One region of the Paenibacillus hamazuiensis genome, then DNA from elsewhere that is predicted to be linked to it. Evidence: riboswitches for the same ligand, from Rfam matches in the RefSeq annotation. Region 1 holds a riboswitch; each other region holds the start of a gene.
The links. Region 1 has a riboswitch for cyclic di-AMP ahead of MYS68_RS21355 (TrkH family potassium uptake protein). Riboswitches for the same ligand answer to the same signal wherever they lie in the genome.

Region 1 (4,114 bases):
GTGCTTCTTATTGATCGCAACGACGCTGCAGCCGTATTTGGCCCGCGGGTCAAGCTGTTTGAGCGTGCAGCCGGACAGCTTCTTCGGTACGGACAGCTCCGCGATCGTGTAGTCCTTGGACAGCTCGATGTAATCGAGCAGGTTGGGCGAAACGAGCTGGTGCGCGACGCGGATCCCCATGTCCCGTTCCGGGAAGATGACCCGGTCGACCCCGATTTTCTCCAGCACCTTGCCGTGCAGCTCGGAGAGCGCCTTGGCGACGACCGTTTTGACCCCGATGTCCTTGAGCAAAATCGCCGCAAGAATGCTGGCCTGAATATCGTCTCCGATCGCGACGACCGCGCAGTCGAAATTGCGGATGCCGAGCGAGCGAAGCACCTCTTCGTCCGTCGCATCGGCGACGACCGCGTGCGTGAGCACGTCGCTCATTTCTTCGACCGCTTCCTCGTCCTGATCGATGCCTAGCACCTCATAACCGAGCTGAACGAGCTCCTTTGCAAGACTCGAGCCGAAACGGCCCAACCCGATGACCACATATTGACTACCTTTCATCTCCCACAATCTCCCTTTTTCCGGTTCATCCGAAACGTTTTTCTAGCCAATCGTAATTTTCCCTTCCGGGTATCTGTAAAGCTCTTTTTCCACTTTCGGCCCCAGCGCGTAGGCGAGCGTGAGCGGTCCGAGCCTTCCGATAAACATCATCAGCGCGATCAAAATTTTGCCGACCATCGACAAATCCGGCGTAAGCCCCATCGTCAGCCCGACCGTGCCGAACGCGGAGGTCACCTCGAACAAAATCATCAGGAAGCTGCGAGGCTCCGTCGTGGACAGCACCATCGACACGAATATAACGAGAAACAAGGCAATCATCGTCATCGTGATCGCTTTTAAAATGCGATCCTTTCCGAGCCGGTAACGAAACAGCACGATATCTTCCTTGCCGCGGATCATCGCGATCATGGCGCCGATCAGCGTCGTGAACGTCGTCGTTTTAATACCGCCGCCCGTCGAACCCGGAGAAGCTCCGATAAACATCAGGATGATGATGAAAAATTGCGAAGCCTGCCTCATGCCCGCGATATCCAGCGTGTTCGGCCCTGCCGTACGGGGCGCAACCGACTGGAACAGCGCTCCCCATATTTTGCCGGACCAGCCGAGCGGCGCAAGCGTCTTCGGGTTGGTGAACTCGAAGATGAAGATGACCACCGCCCCGATCACGATAAGCGCCCCGGTCATGCTGAGCACCACCTTGGAATGCAGCGACAGCTTGCGGTGCTTGCGGAACTCGAGCAGGTCGGATATGACAATAAACCCGAGACCGCCGAGAATGATCAGCCCCATTGCGACGATGTTCACCACCGGATCGTCGACAAACGACGTCAGGCTGCTGAACGGCCCGGTAATCGAACCGAACAGGTCGAAGCCGGCGTTGTTGAACATCGATACGGCGTGAAAAATCCCGAAATAAATCGCCGTCCCGGGACTCAGATCCATCGACCAGCGGATCGAGAAGATGACCGCGGCAATGAACTCGATCGTAAGCGAGTAGAAAATCACTTTACGGATCAGCCGAACGATCCCTTCCATGCTACCCTGGTTCATCGCTTCCTGCAGGACGAGCCTCTCCTTTAAAGAGATCCGCTTCTTCAGCATAAATGCGACCAAGGTGGACATCGTCATGAACCCGAGGCCGCCCACTTGAATAAGCAGCATGATGACGATTTGCCCGAACTTGGTAAAATACGTGCCTGTGTCGACTACAACCAGCCCCGTCACGCAGGTGGCCGAGGTCGCCGTAAACAGCGCGTCCAAAAACGGCATCGGCTGCCCGGACGCGGTGGCGATCGGCGTAGTCAGGAGCAAGGCCCCCGCGAAAATGATGACGGCAAAGCCGATCACCAAAATTTGCGGCGGAGTCAGCTCCAGCTTTTTTCTCGTTCTCTCCACGACTGAGTTCATCATCCTTTTTTGCCAAGCGGGCTTTTTTTGGGCAAACAAAAAAGACACTGGAAATCCAATGCCCGCTTATGGTTGGTTCCTGATAAAAAAGCCTACGAGGTTAGCTGTCGGGTTCGGGTTTCAGGCACCCTATCGGCGTCAAGCGATTCCGCTTCTTGCCAAATTCACCCCATTACTCATGGTTCCCCCGTTTTCCAAAAGAAATTCGGCTTTTATTCAATTGATATGAATTATATGCGCTTTATTGTGAAAGCTCAAAGTCATTTTTCATTCATTTGGTTTGATATTCCGATCAAATGCATATTTTAGAGAAGACCGGGAAGGGGCTCGCTTTGCTTTTCGGCGATTTGCCTCCGCATGCTTTTATTATCTGTTTAAAAATGAGATAATCTGACAAGAAGCCGAAACGCAAAAATCGACTATTTTTTCGAAGGAGTAATTCATGGCTACCCTTTTATTCAACCGTCGGCTGCTTATGCTGGCGCTTGCCGGCATCCTGCTGTATACGGCGGTCGCTCTCCTTTCGCAGAGCGGAGAAACCACGGAAACGGAGCGTCAGGCGGCGGATGTTCCTTCCATCAGCAAGCGGGAAGCGGCCGATGCCGCAGCCGCCTTTTTAAAGTCCGAGTATGGAATTTCGGGGAAACCGGAAACGTTCGTCGCCTATCAGTCCCGCAAAACGTTCAGCGGGTATTTGCAAAAAGCGGATTTATACGATGATTACGAGAAAAAATGGATCGCCGAATTTCCGCTTGATTTTTTCGAGGTGGAGGCCTATGTGCCGGGCAGCGGGGAGCGATATTACGTCGAGGTAAACTTTACGAACGGCCATGTGACCGCGTGGAGCAAGGACATTCCGAAAGCCGCCAAACGAGCGGACGTTGATACCGCTGACCGGAAAAAGCTGGCCGAGCAGGCACTGGCCAAACACGGATACGACCTGAACGATCTGCGGTATTTGAAGCAATCTCCGGAGGACGGCTCGTACATATTCGAAAGCGGAACGAAAACGATCGGCGAATCGAAGTTGCAGGTTCACGTGGCCGTTCAAAACAGGGAGGTCGTCCGGCTGGCTCCGCAGTTCAGCGTTCCGGAGTCTTACGAGACATGGCAGGACGAGCAGGACGAATCCGCCTCGCTGATGACCCGGATCAGTCTCACTTTTACGCTGCTTATGGTATTATTTGCGGTATACGCCGTCGTCAAGTACCGCAAATATATTACGTTTCACCATGGCCTGCTGCTGACCGTTATTTTCAGCACCGTTTATATTACCAACAACATCAATATGTATCCAGCGTTCAAAACGGGATACGGCGACCGTCTGGACGGATGGGAGGCGGTTACCTCGCTCTTTTTCATGAATTTTATCGTGTTTCTGATGGCCGCCGCCTTGTATGTCTCCTTGCTCGCCGGGCGGGAAATGTGGCAAAGCCGCGGCTGGAACGCGTGGCTTCACTGGACGGAGCCGTCCTTCGGCCGGGAAGTGCTGGGCGGTATGGGGCGCGGCTACCTGCTGTGCCTTTTCATCCTGGGCGTGCAGCAAATGCTGTTTTTTATCGCGGAGAAAAAATTCCATGTTTGGGCGGTCAACGATCCGAGCGATTCCGTCTACAATATGCTCGCGCCCGGGTTGTTCCCGTTGATGGCGTGGGCTGCGGCGATTTCCGAGGAAGCGACCTACCGGTTATTCGGCATCGCCATGTTCCAGCGCATCGTCAAAAACCGCTTCCTGGCGGTACTTATTCCGAGCATGATCTGGGCGCTCAGCCATACGCAGTACCCGATTTACCCGGTATACACGCGGTTTGTCGAGGTGACGATCATCGGCCTCATCTTCGGCTACGCTTTCCTGCGGTTCGGCTTCATCACCGTCGTTTTTGCCCATGCGTCGATGGACAGCATCCTCATGGGCCTGAGCTTGATCGACACCGGCACCGCGGCGGACATTGCCACTGGCTTGTTTTATATATTCGTGCCGGGCATCGTCGCCTATCTCATCGCATGGTATCACCGCAGCAAAGTTTTAAAGGGGGCCCTAATCTGATCCCCCAAAAGTAACGTCAACCTCCGCAGCTTATTCCGGTTACTTTTGGGGGAGCCCCTAATCTGATCCCCCAAAAGTGACGTCAACCTCCGCAGCTTATTCCGGTTA
Region 2 (4,114 bases), 1.7 Mb from region 1:
CAATGGAAAACATACAGCTTCTACGCCGATGACGTGCACGATTTCGCCTGGTCCGCCTCGCCGAATTTCGTCTACGTCGAAGAGCCGTATGCGACTGCCAATTTGCCCGGGGTCAAAATCAAGCTGTACCTCGATCCGTCCCACGAAGCGCTCAAAACCCGCTACATGACCGCCGCCAAAAAAGCGCTCGCCCGCTACTCGCAGTGGTTCGGCAGCTACCCGTACTCGACGCTGTCGATCGTGGTTCCTCCGAAGGGGGGCAATGGCGCCGGGGGGATGGAATATCCGACGCTGATCACCAGTTGGGCCGCCGAGGAAGAGAAGCCCGATCTGGAACTGGAGCGCGTGCTCGTTCACGAAATCGGCCATCAGTTTTGGTACGGCATGGTGGCGTCGAACGAGTTCGAGGAAGCTTGGCTCGATGAAGGCTTCACCTCTTATGCCGAAGATAAGCTGATGGAGGCGGAATACGGCGTACGTCCGAACCTGCCGGTCGAGTCAAGTTACATTACCGCACCGGAGCCTCTCAAGCAGCTTGCCTGGAAGTACAAGGGACACGACGAGTATGCGGAAAACGTGTACACCCGAGCCAAGCTGGTGCTCAAATCGATCGAACGGCAGGTCGGCCCGGAGCTTATGGAACGCATCATGAAAAACTACTTCCAGCAGTGGAAATTCAAGCATCCCACTACGGCCGATTTTCAGCGCATCGTCGAGGATACGACGAAGGCGGGCTGGGACGACTTTTTCAAGCAATATGTATTCGGCGGCATGATGACGGACTTCGCGGTCGACGGCATCCGCGTGAAACCGCTGGAGCATGACGGTCTCACGCTTTACGAATCGAGCGTGCTTATTCGCAAGCTCGGCGGCAGCTACGGCCACGTTCCGATCGTATTCCATTTCGCCGACGGCTCGCAAACCGGCAAAGTGTGGGAAGGCACCGAGAGCGAAGTCATTTTCAAGCTGACGCACTCCTCCCCCGTCGACTGGGTCGCCATCGATCCCCATTATACGAACGTGCTCGAGAACAAACATATCAACAGCTTTATGAGAACGAACGTGGACCCGAAGCTGGCGATGCGCTGGAATCTCGGCTCCGTCAAATTTATTGAGACCTTGTTCGGCTGGGTCGCATGGTGAGGTGAAGAAGATGCTAATAACAATCAAGGAAGGCTGGAACATGGCGTGGAAGCAGCCTTTCGCCGTCATCGCCCTGTTCGTTTACAATCTGATATGGGGACTTGTTTTATACAAGCTCGTCTACTCCATCATCGTTCCGCTGCTTCACCGTTATCCCGGAGCCGACATGGGCCGCGAAGCGGCCCGTCTCTTCTGGATCGAGAGCCAGTTTCAGCTGTCGAAAACCGACCTGCTCCAACCGTACCTCTGGTGGGCGTTCGTCCTGCTCGTCACCCGGATGCTGCTGACTCCGCTGCTGAACGCCGGCCTCTTCTTCTCGCTTCACCATACCGATCTCAATTCCGGCTATCGCTTCTTCCGCGGCATTCGCCAATTGGCCGTGCCGTTTCTCGGCCTGTACGGTCTTCGGATGCTGCTTACGCTCGCCCCGCTGTGGTGGGTCCTCCCTTCCGCCGCCGGCGTGCTGAAGACCCGGTTTACCTACGAGTCGATCGCGGCGGATCTGCTGCCGATCCTTGCGGCGTACCTGGCGTACGGATATCTCCTTCATCTGGTCTTCATGTACCTGCAGTTCTCGATAACGGGCGGCCGCCCCTCCTGGGAAGGTCTGCTCACGATGGGCCGGGGGATTTTGCCTGCTCTCGGCGCTTCCATCCTGCTGCTGCTCGTCGGCTTCCTCCTGACCGCGGTCGTCATGTCCGCTTCAATGATATGGGCCGGATTTTTCGCCCTGCTCGGGTACCAGGCATACCGGCTGGCGCAAATGTTTTGCAAAGTATGGGCCATTTCGGCCCAATACCGGATTTGGCTGGCGAAGGCGTAAATTGTCGAAATCGACAATCGTATAGATAGAGCAGGATTTGACACAGGATCGGGCTCCGTCTCTTTACAGAGGCGGGGCCTGATTCTTTTTTGCGCAGAAAACCCGCATAAAACAAGCGTTTGGCGATCTGTCGTCTGATTTTAAGAGCTAGTCCTAAAAACAGGTGATATTCGGAGATAAACGTACCTTTTTCGAGGTTTTTTGTGAAAATTTTGTGTCCCGAGCAGGAATTTCGCTTTTTTTGACGAATTTGAAGTACCAGCAACAAAATCAACAAGAAAAACTTGCCGAATTCCCTCACCAGAGGGAAACGGGGGAACCACTTCCGGGTGAATTGATCTCGATTTCAAGTGATCATAGGGAACCTTCAACCGAACCCTAAAGCTAACCTCGTAGGCACAGGAAGGGGAACTTGTTTTGAAAAAGTTTGCTGTACTCGTGTTTACCTTGGCGATGTCCGTCTCCATCGGAGCGGGCAGTGTTTTCGCGGAAACGCCGCTGAGCCAGGCGGTCAATTCGGTGATGGGAGCTCCGTACAAGTACGCGGGCACCACCGAGAAAGGCTTTGATTGCTCCGGCTACACGTCCTACATTTTCGCGAAATTCTTCAACACGAAGCTGCCTCATTCGTCCAAGGATCAAGCACAGGAAGGCACATGGGTGGACAAAGATGATCTTCGCCCGGGCGATCTCGTATTTTTCAATACGGATGGCAAAGGAATCTCGCATGTAGGGATTTATGTCGGGAACGGCCAATTCTACCACTCCGCCACCAACAAGGGAATCACCGTAACGAAGCTGGATGATTCTTACTACAAGAAACGTTACGTGACCGCCCGCCGCGTCCTTTCGGACGAGCAGTACGAGCAAGTCATGACCGACTCCCCGTAAGGAGCCGACCCGGTAAAGCCCCTCAGAGCGATCCCTTTTTGTGAAGGACGGCGCGCTCTGAAGGGCTTTATGTCTTTAGGACCGGTGGAAAAAAACCTCTCTTTGCCTCGTCCGCCAGCCAGTGTATACTATATTTATACCGTAAGAGGGGTCGAGTTCCGCATGCTTGCAGGAAGCAAAAAAATAAGAGAGATTCCCAGATATATGAAGCTTCTCCTGGCATTCAGCCTGCTGATCGGGGCCATCCCCGTGCTGGCTTTAGGCTTGTTTTCCTATTATATTGCGGCGGGAGACGCAGAGCAAAAGACGAAGGAAAGCCACATGCAGCTTCTTTCGCAGACGCAAATGCGCATCGAGCAGTCCATGAAGACGCTTGAGCTGACGGCTATTCAGTTTGCGAACTCCCAGCTGGTCACCTCGTCGCTGAGTGAAACGATCGACGTGACGGACCTGACCCGAATCCGAAACCTTTATACGGGTCTTTATAATCTGCAAACGCTTCCCGGAATTAACGAGGGTTATTTGGTCGACCTGCAGCACGACTGGCTGATGAGCTTTACCTCCGTTATTCCTTTGAGCGGGCATCCGCTGCATGACGATCTTGCGGCATATGCCAAGCGGCCGAACAATATGTTTTGGGATACCGGATACGCGCCGCCGACCGGCGGCGGCGACGGGAGCAGCAACCGGAGTGAAACGATTCGCATGGTGCAGAAGCTGCCGATTTTGCCCTTCACCCAGCAGCCCCGGGGATTTCTGATCATCGAGATGCTGAAGACGCAGTTCCGGACGCTGATTGCCGGCAGTACGGAGCAGCTCGGTCGCATGTATATTTTGGACCGGGATGGGGTCGATTTTTTGGCGAAGAGCGATCAGGAGGTCGTTCCTTTTAATCCGATGAATGCGCTTATTTCCGAGCGGATTCGGCAGGTCGGCGAAACTTCGGGATTTCTGCACGGCAAGGTAAGCGACAAAGACATGGTCTTTTCTTACGTGCATTCGCCATACAACGGCTGGACTTACGTATATGCCATTTCGCTGGAGGAGATGACGCGGCAAACCCGCAAAATCGCCGTCGGCACCGTCGTGGCCTGCAGCGTCGTTTTCCTCGTCGTCGGCCTGCTTGCCTGGATCATCAGCAACCGGATGTACTCCCCCATACGGCGTCTGAACGAGATGACTCAAGCCGTATCGGTCGGCGTATCCGGCGGCAAGGATGAATTTTCCTCGCTGGAGGAACGGTTCCGCACGCTTTTC
Region 3 (4,114 bases), 2.3 Mb from region 1:
TGCACTGTTTCCCTCTTTACGATACGGTTCGGCTTGCCATCTGTACCGGTACTTTTTCACTGAGACCGAGTATCCGCGCTGTTGAAGCATGAATGTCTTGGATAAGTTCCGGGTGTTTCAATAGCGAAATGCCGTAAGAAGGTATCATTTCTTTTATTTTCGGTTCCCACGTTTTTATTTGCTGCGGGAAGCATTTTTTTATAACTTCAAGCATGACGGAAACGGCGGTGGAAGCACCTGGGGAAGCGCCAAGCAAGGCGGCTATCGAGCCGTCGGCAGCGCTGATAACCTCCGTGCCAAATTGCAAAGTTCCTTTGCCGGCAGCCGTATCCTTAATAATTTGCACACGCTGGCCCGCGACCAGCAAATCCCAATCCTCGCTTTTGGCATTCGGTACGAATTCCCGCAGCTCTTCCATACGTTGTTCCTTCGATAACATCACTTGCTTGATCAGGTATGCGGTCAGTGAAGCATTTTTTACGCCTGCCGCCATCATCGTTACGAGATTGTGCGGTTTGACGGAAGTTATCAAATCAAACATCGAACCGAATTTTAAAAATTTTGGCGAGAATCCGGCAAACGGTCCGAATAACAACGATTCCTTGTTGTCGATATATCTTGTATCAAGATGCGGAACAGACATCGGAGGCGCGCCGACCGCTGCCTTGCCATATACTTTGGCATGATGCTGCGCTACGACGTCCGGGTTTTGACACACCATAAATAGTCCGCTAACCGGAAATCCGCCGATTCCTTTTCCTTCCGGGATGCCGGACTTTTGCAGCAGATGCAGGCTTCCTCCGCCGCCGCCGATAAAGACGAATTTTGCCGTATGCCGTTCGACCGCACCGCTGTCGATGTTACGAACTTTCAATTCCCATAAGCCGTCGCTCGTACGTTTAATATCATCCACATTATGTTTGAATTTTATGTCGACATTTTTACTTTTTAAGTGGGCGAACAACATGCGCGTCAAAGCGCCAAAATTGACATCCGTTCCGGATTCGATTCTGGTAGCTGCTATAGGTTTATTCGAGCCCCGGTCCTTCATCATAAGCGGAATCCATTCCTTCAGTTTATCCGGATCGTCGGAAAACTCCATCCCTTGGAACAAGGGATTGCCCGACATCGCCTCAAAACGTTTTTTAAGAAATGCAACGTCTTGTTCCCCTTGTACGAAACTCATATGAGGTAGCGGCATGATAAAATCTTGCGGATTACGAATCAAATTGCTTTTTACCAGATAAGACCAAAACTGCTTGGAAACCTGGTATTCTTCATTCACTTTAACAGCTTTGCTAATATCGATGGTTCCGTCCGACTTTTCCACGGTATAGTTAAGCTCGCACAATGATGCGTGGCCGGTACCCGCATTATTCCATTCGTTAGAGCTTTCCTCTCCTGCGCTTGCAAGCCTCTCAAACACTGTAATTTCCCAGTTCGGTACTAATTCTTTCAGCAGTGACCCTAAAGTTGCGCTCATAATTCCGGCACCAATCAAGATAACGTCTGTTTTAGTTTGTCTGTTGCTCATATTTACCGTCCCATCACGCTAGTATTTGAAGAAAAAAATGGTGGCGCCTGTGCGTAGGCTTCCACAGCAAGCCAGGGTGCGACCAGGTCACACCCCTTTTCCGGCTCTATTTTAACCCTATGGATTAAACACGTCTTTACTATTATATGATAGTTATAAGCCATACGACAAGAAGCGCGACGAAGAAACCTAATTCGAGCAGATTTTACCTATAGAAGTGCTGGAAAGTTTTGATCAATGAAGCTTACGGACAAGCGTGCTACAATGGAACGAACTCAGGCCCAGGGCACCGTTTTGCCTTTATTTGGGGCTGAGTGCTAATAAGGCCGAAGCTTCGTCAGAAAGCGCGGGGGACCCATTTACCGGGGTGAAGCCACTCACCATGGCGGGGTGTTTCCTCTTTGACCCTAATCCGTCAGCTAACCTCGCAGGCCGTAAAAAAAGGAGAGATTCGTATCATGAAGATGAAAAAAGTCATCATCGCGGGTGCGCTTGCACTCAGCATGGTCGTCGGAGCCGGAGCGGCATCCGCGGCATCAACGTACACCGTGACCGGACAGGACACGATGTGGAAAATTGCAGTAAGGCAGGGCATCCCGCTCAGCACACTGATCCGCATGAACCCGCAGGTCGCGAACCCGAACATCATTTGGCCCGGCATGAAGCTGATCGTCCCTGGCACTGCTGCGCAGCCTAGCGCTCCGGGAACCGGGAACTCGGCGGCCCCGTCTTCCTCCTCCCAGTCCGCTTATGCGGATCAAGTCGTCGCTCTCGTCAATCAAGAGCGCGCCAATGCCGGAGTAAAACCGCTCGTTGTCGACCAAGCTTTGGCGGCAATGGCCCTCGATAAAGCCAAAGATATGTACAATAATCATTACTTTGATCATACGTCGCCAACCTACGGCTCCCCGTTCGATATGATGAATTCTTACGGCATCAGCTACACCTACGCGGGCGAAAATATCGCGATGGGCCAGAAGACGCCGCAAGAGGTCATGAACGCCTGGATGAACAGTCCCGGCCATAAGCAAAACATTTTGAGCCCGAATTACACGAAAATCGGGGTCGCCTATTATAATGGCGAGTGGGTGCAGGAGTTCATCGCGAATTAATGAACGTATTCCCAAAACAAAAAAGCAAAGCCAGGCATGCTCATGCAAGCCTGGCTTTGCTTTTTCCATACTTATCCTTCTGAACCGGCCGGTTCATGGTCATCCGTGTCCATGCACTCTACCAGACGATCCAATCGAATCAACTGATACCCGTAATCGTAAATCGCCGCGGCGACGATAAAAAGCCGCAGCGAACCGTCTCTGTCTTCGTTGTAGCAGTTTGTCGCGTGCTTCATGAACGCATCGTTCGCTTCCTTGACAGACGCGGAGTTCCAGCTTTCCGGCTTTACCTTTTCCTCAAATTTGAGCAAAATATGCTCGTTGAACTTAATCAGCTTTTCCAAATGCCGGTCATAGCTCATATCGATGTCCGGTGTCCGCTCCGATTGAAAGTAATGCTCATGTACATCCTCCAGCACCTCGTAGCCTTTCTGCAAACATTGCAGCAGCTGCTTGTACACAACGATCTGACGCGTCCGTCGGTACTTAGCCCGCTTCAGCTTCTTCAGCTCCTCTTCCAGCAGCTTATATTTATCCGTAAGCGAGTGCAGAGCATCCTCCAGCTCCTGCTTTTGTTCCCGAAACACCTTCTCTTTCATCTCATCGGAAATGGCGGTGCGAAGCAGCAAGGACAGCTGATTGAAAACCGAATGGATCTGCTTGTTGAATTGCACCTTCGGATCCGGGGGCATGAATGCAATATTGAGCACAAAAGCCGATAATATCCCGATCATGCTGAGCAGGAAGCGGTTCAGTGCAAATTCCCACTGTCCGGAAGCCTCCATCACCGCCACGACCGTCACCAGCGTCAAACCGACGGACTCTCCCATCCCGATTTTCATACAGAGCATGATGACGAGGATGCAGACGACGCCGATGGCGATCGGCTCCTTTGAGAAATACGTTCCGGCCAGCAGCGCAATAACGGCGCCGAGCGTGTTCGTCTGCACCTGCTCGAGGAAATGCCGCCAAGACCGGTATATCGAGGGCTGCAGCGCGAAAATGGCCGCCACCGCGGCAATCACCGGCGGGGAAAAATGAAGCCATGTGCTGACGTACAGGGACAGCGTGACAGCGATTCCTGTCTTGAGCATGCGGGCTCCGAATGTCATGGTGTCCCCTCCTTGGACTGTTTGTACTTTTCATATTGTACCAGAGGAAGAGAACCAATCCAATCGATAGTTACGGCTGGATGGATGAAAAACCGGAACTATTATCGTATGATGAAAGTTGCATCTCTGCGGTCCAAATCGCTGGAAACCGCTTCGCTATAAAGCAAGCTATTGCGATGTCTGATGTATCTGCCGGGGAAATTATAGGATTCGAAGGATGCCAGATTGCTGTCGGCAAGCCCCGGTACTTTATAGAAGGTTGCATCGGCCAGGTACAAAGCATTGTTGCTGTACGGTTCCCGCCATATCTCCCCGTTCTTGTGGCGCAGAAATTCACCCGGGAAATTTACGGACTC

Region 2: another riboswitch for cyclic di-AMP. It lies ahead of MYS68_RS29095 (C40 family peptidase); the one in region 1 lies ahead of MYS68_RS21355 (TrkH family potassium uptake protein).
Region 3: another riboswitch for cyclic di-AMP. It lies ahead of MYS68_RS11560 (CAP domain-containing protein); the one in region 1 lies ahead of MYS68_RS21355 (TrkH family potassium uptake protein).

The regions. Positions count from the first base shown of each region.
Region 1 covers NZ_JALRMO010000001.1:4,957,478-4,961,591, forward strand. The annotation lists gene MYS68_RS21350 (potassium channel family protein) at 1-552, opposite strand, end outside; gene MYS68_RS21355 (TrkH family potassium uptake protein) at 595-1,962, opposite strand; cyclic di-AMP (ydaO/yuaA leader) riboswitch at 2,034-2,180, opposite strand; gene MYS68_RS21360 (CPBP family intramembrane glutamic endopeptidase) at 2,402-4,006, shown strand.
Region 2 covers NZ_JALRMO010000001.1:6,630,204-6,634,317, forward strand. The annotation lists gene MYS68_RS29085 (M1 family metallopeptidase) at 1-1,143, shown strand, start outside; gene MYS68_RS29090 (hypothetical protein) at 1,154-1,966, shown strand; cyclic di-AMP (ydaO/yuaA leader) riboswitch at 2,242-2,380, shown strand; gene MYS68_RS29095 (C40 family peptidase) at 2,384-2,857, shown strand; gene MYS68_RS29100 (helix-turn-helix domain-containing protein) at 3,062-4,114, shown strand, end outside.
Region 3 covers NZ_JALRMO010000001.1:2,616,924-2,621,037, forward strand. The annotation lists gene MYS68_RS11555 (malate:quinone oxidoreductase) at 17-1,534, opposite strand; cyclic di-AMP (ydaO/yuaA leader) riboswitch at 1,849-1,983, shown strand; gene MYS68_RS11560 (CAP domain-containing protein) at 1,990-2,646, shown strand; gene MYS68_RS11565 (FUSC family protein) at 2,718-3,758, opposite strand; gene MYS68_RS11570 (AbfB domain-containing protein) at 3,860-4,114, opposite strand, start outside.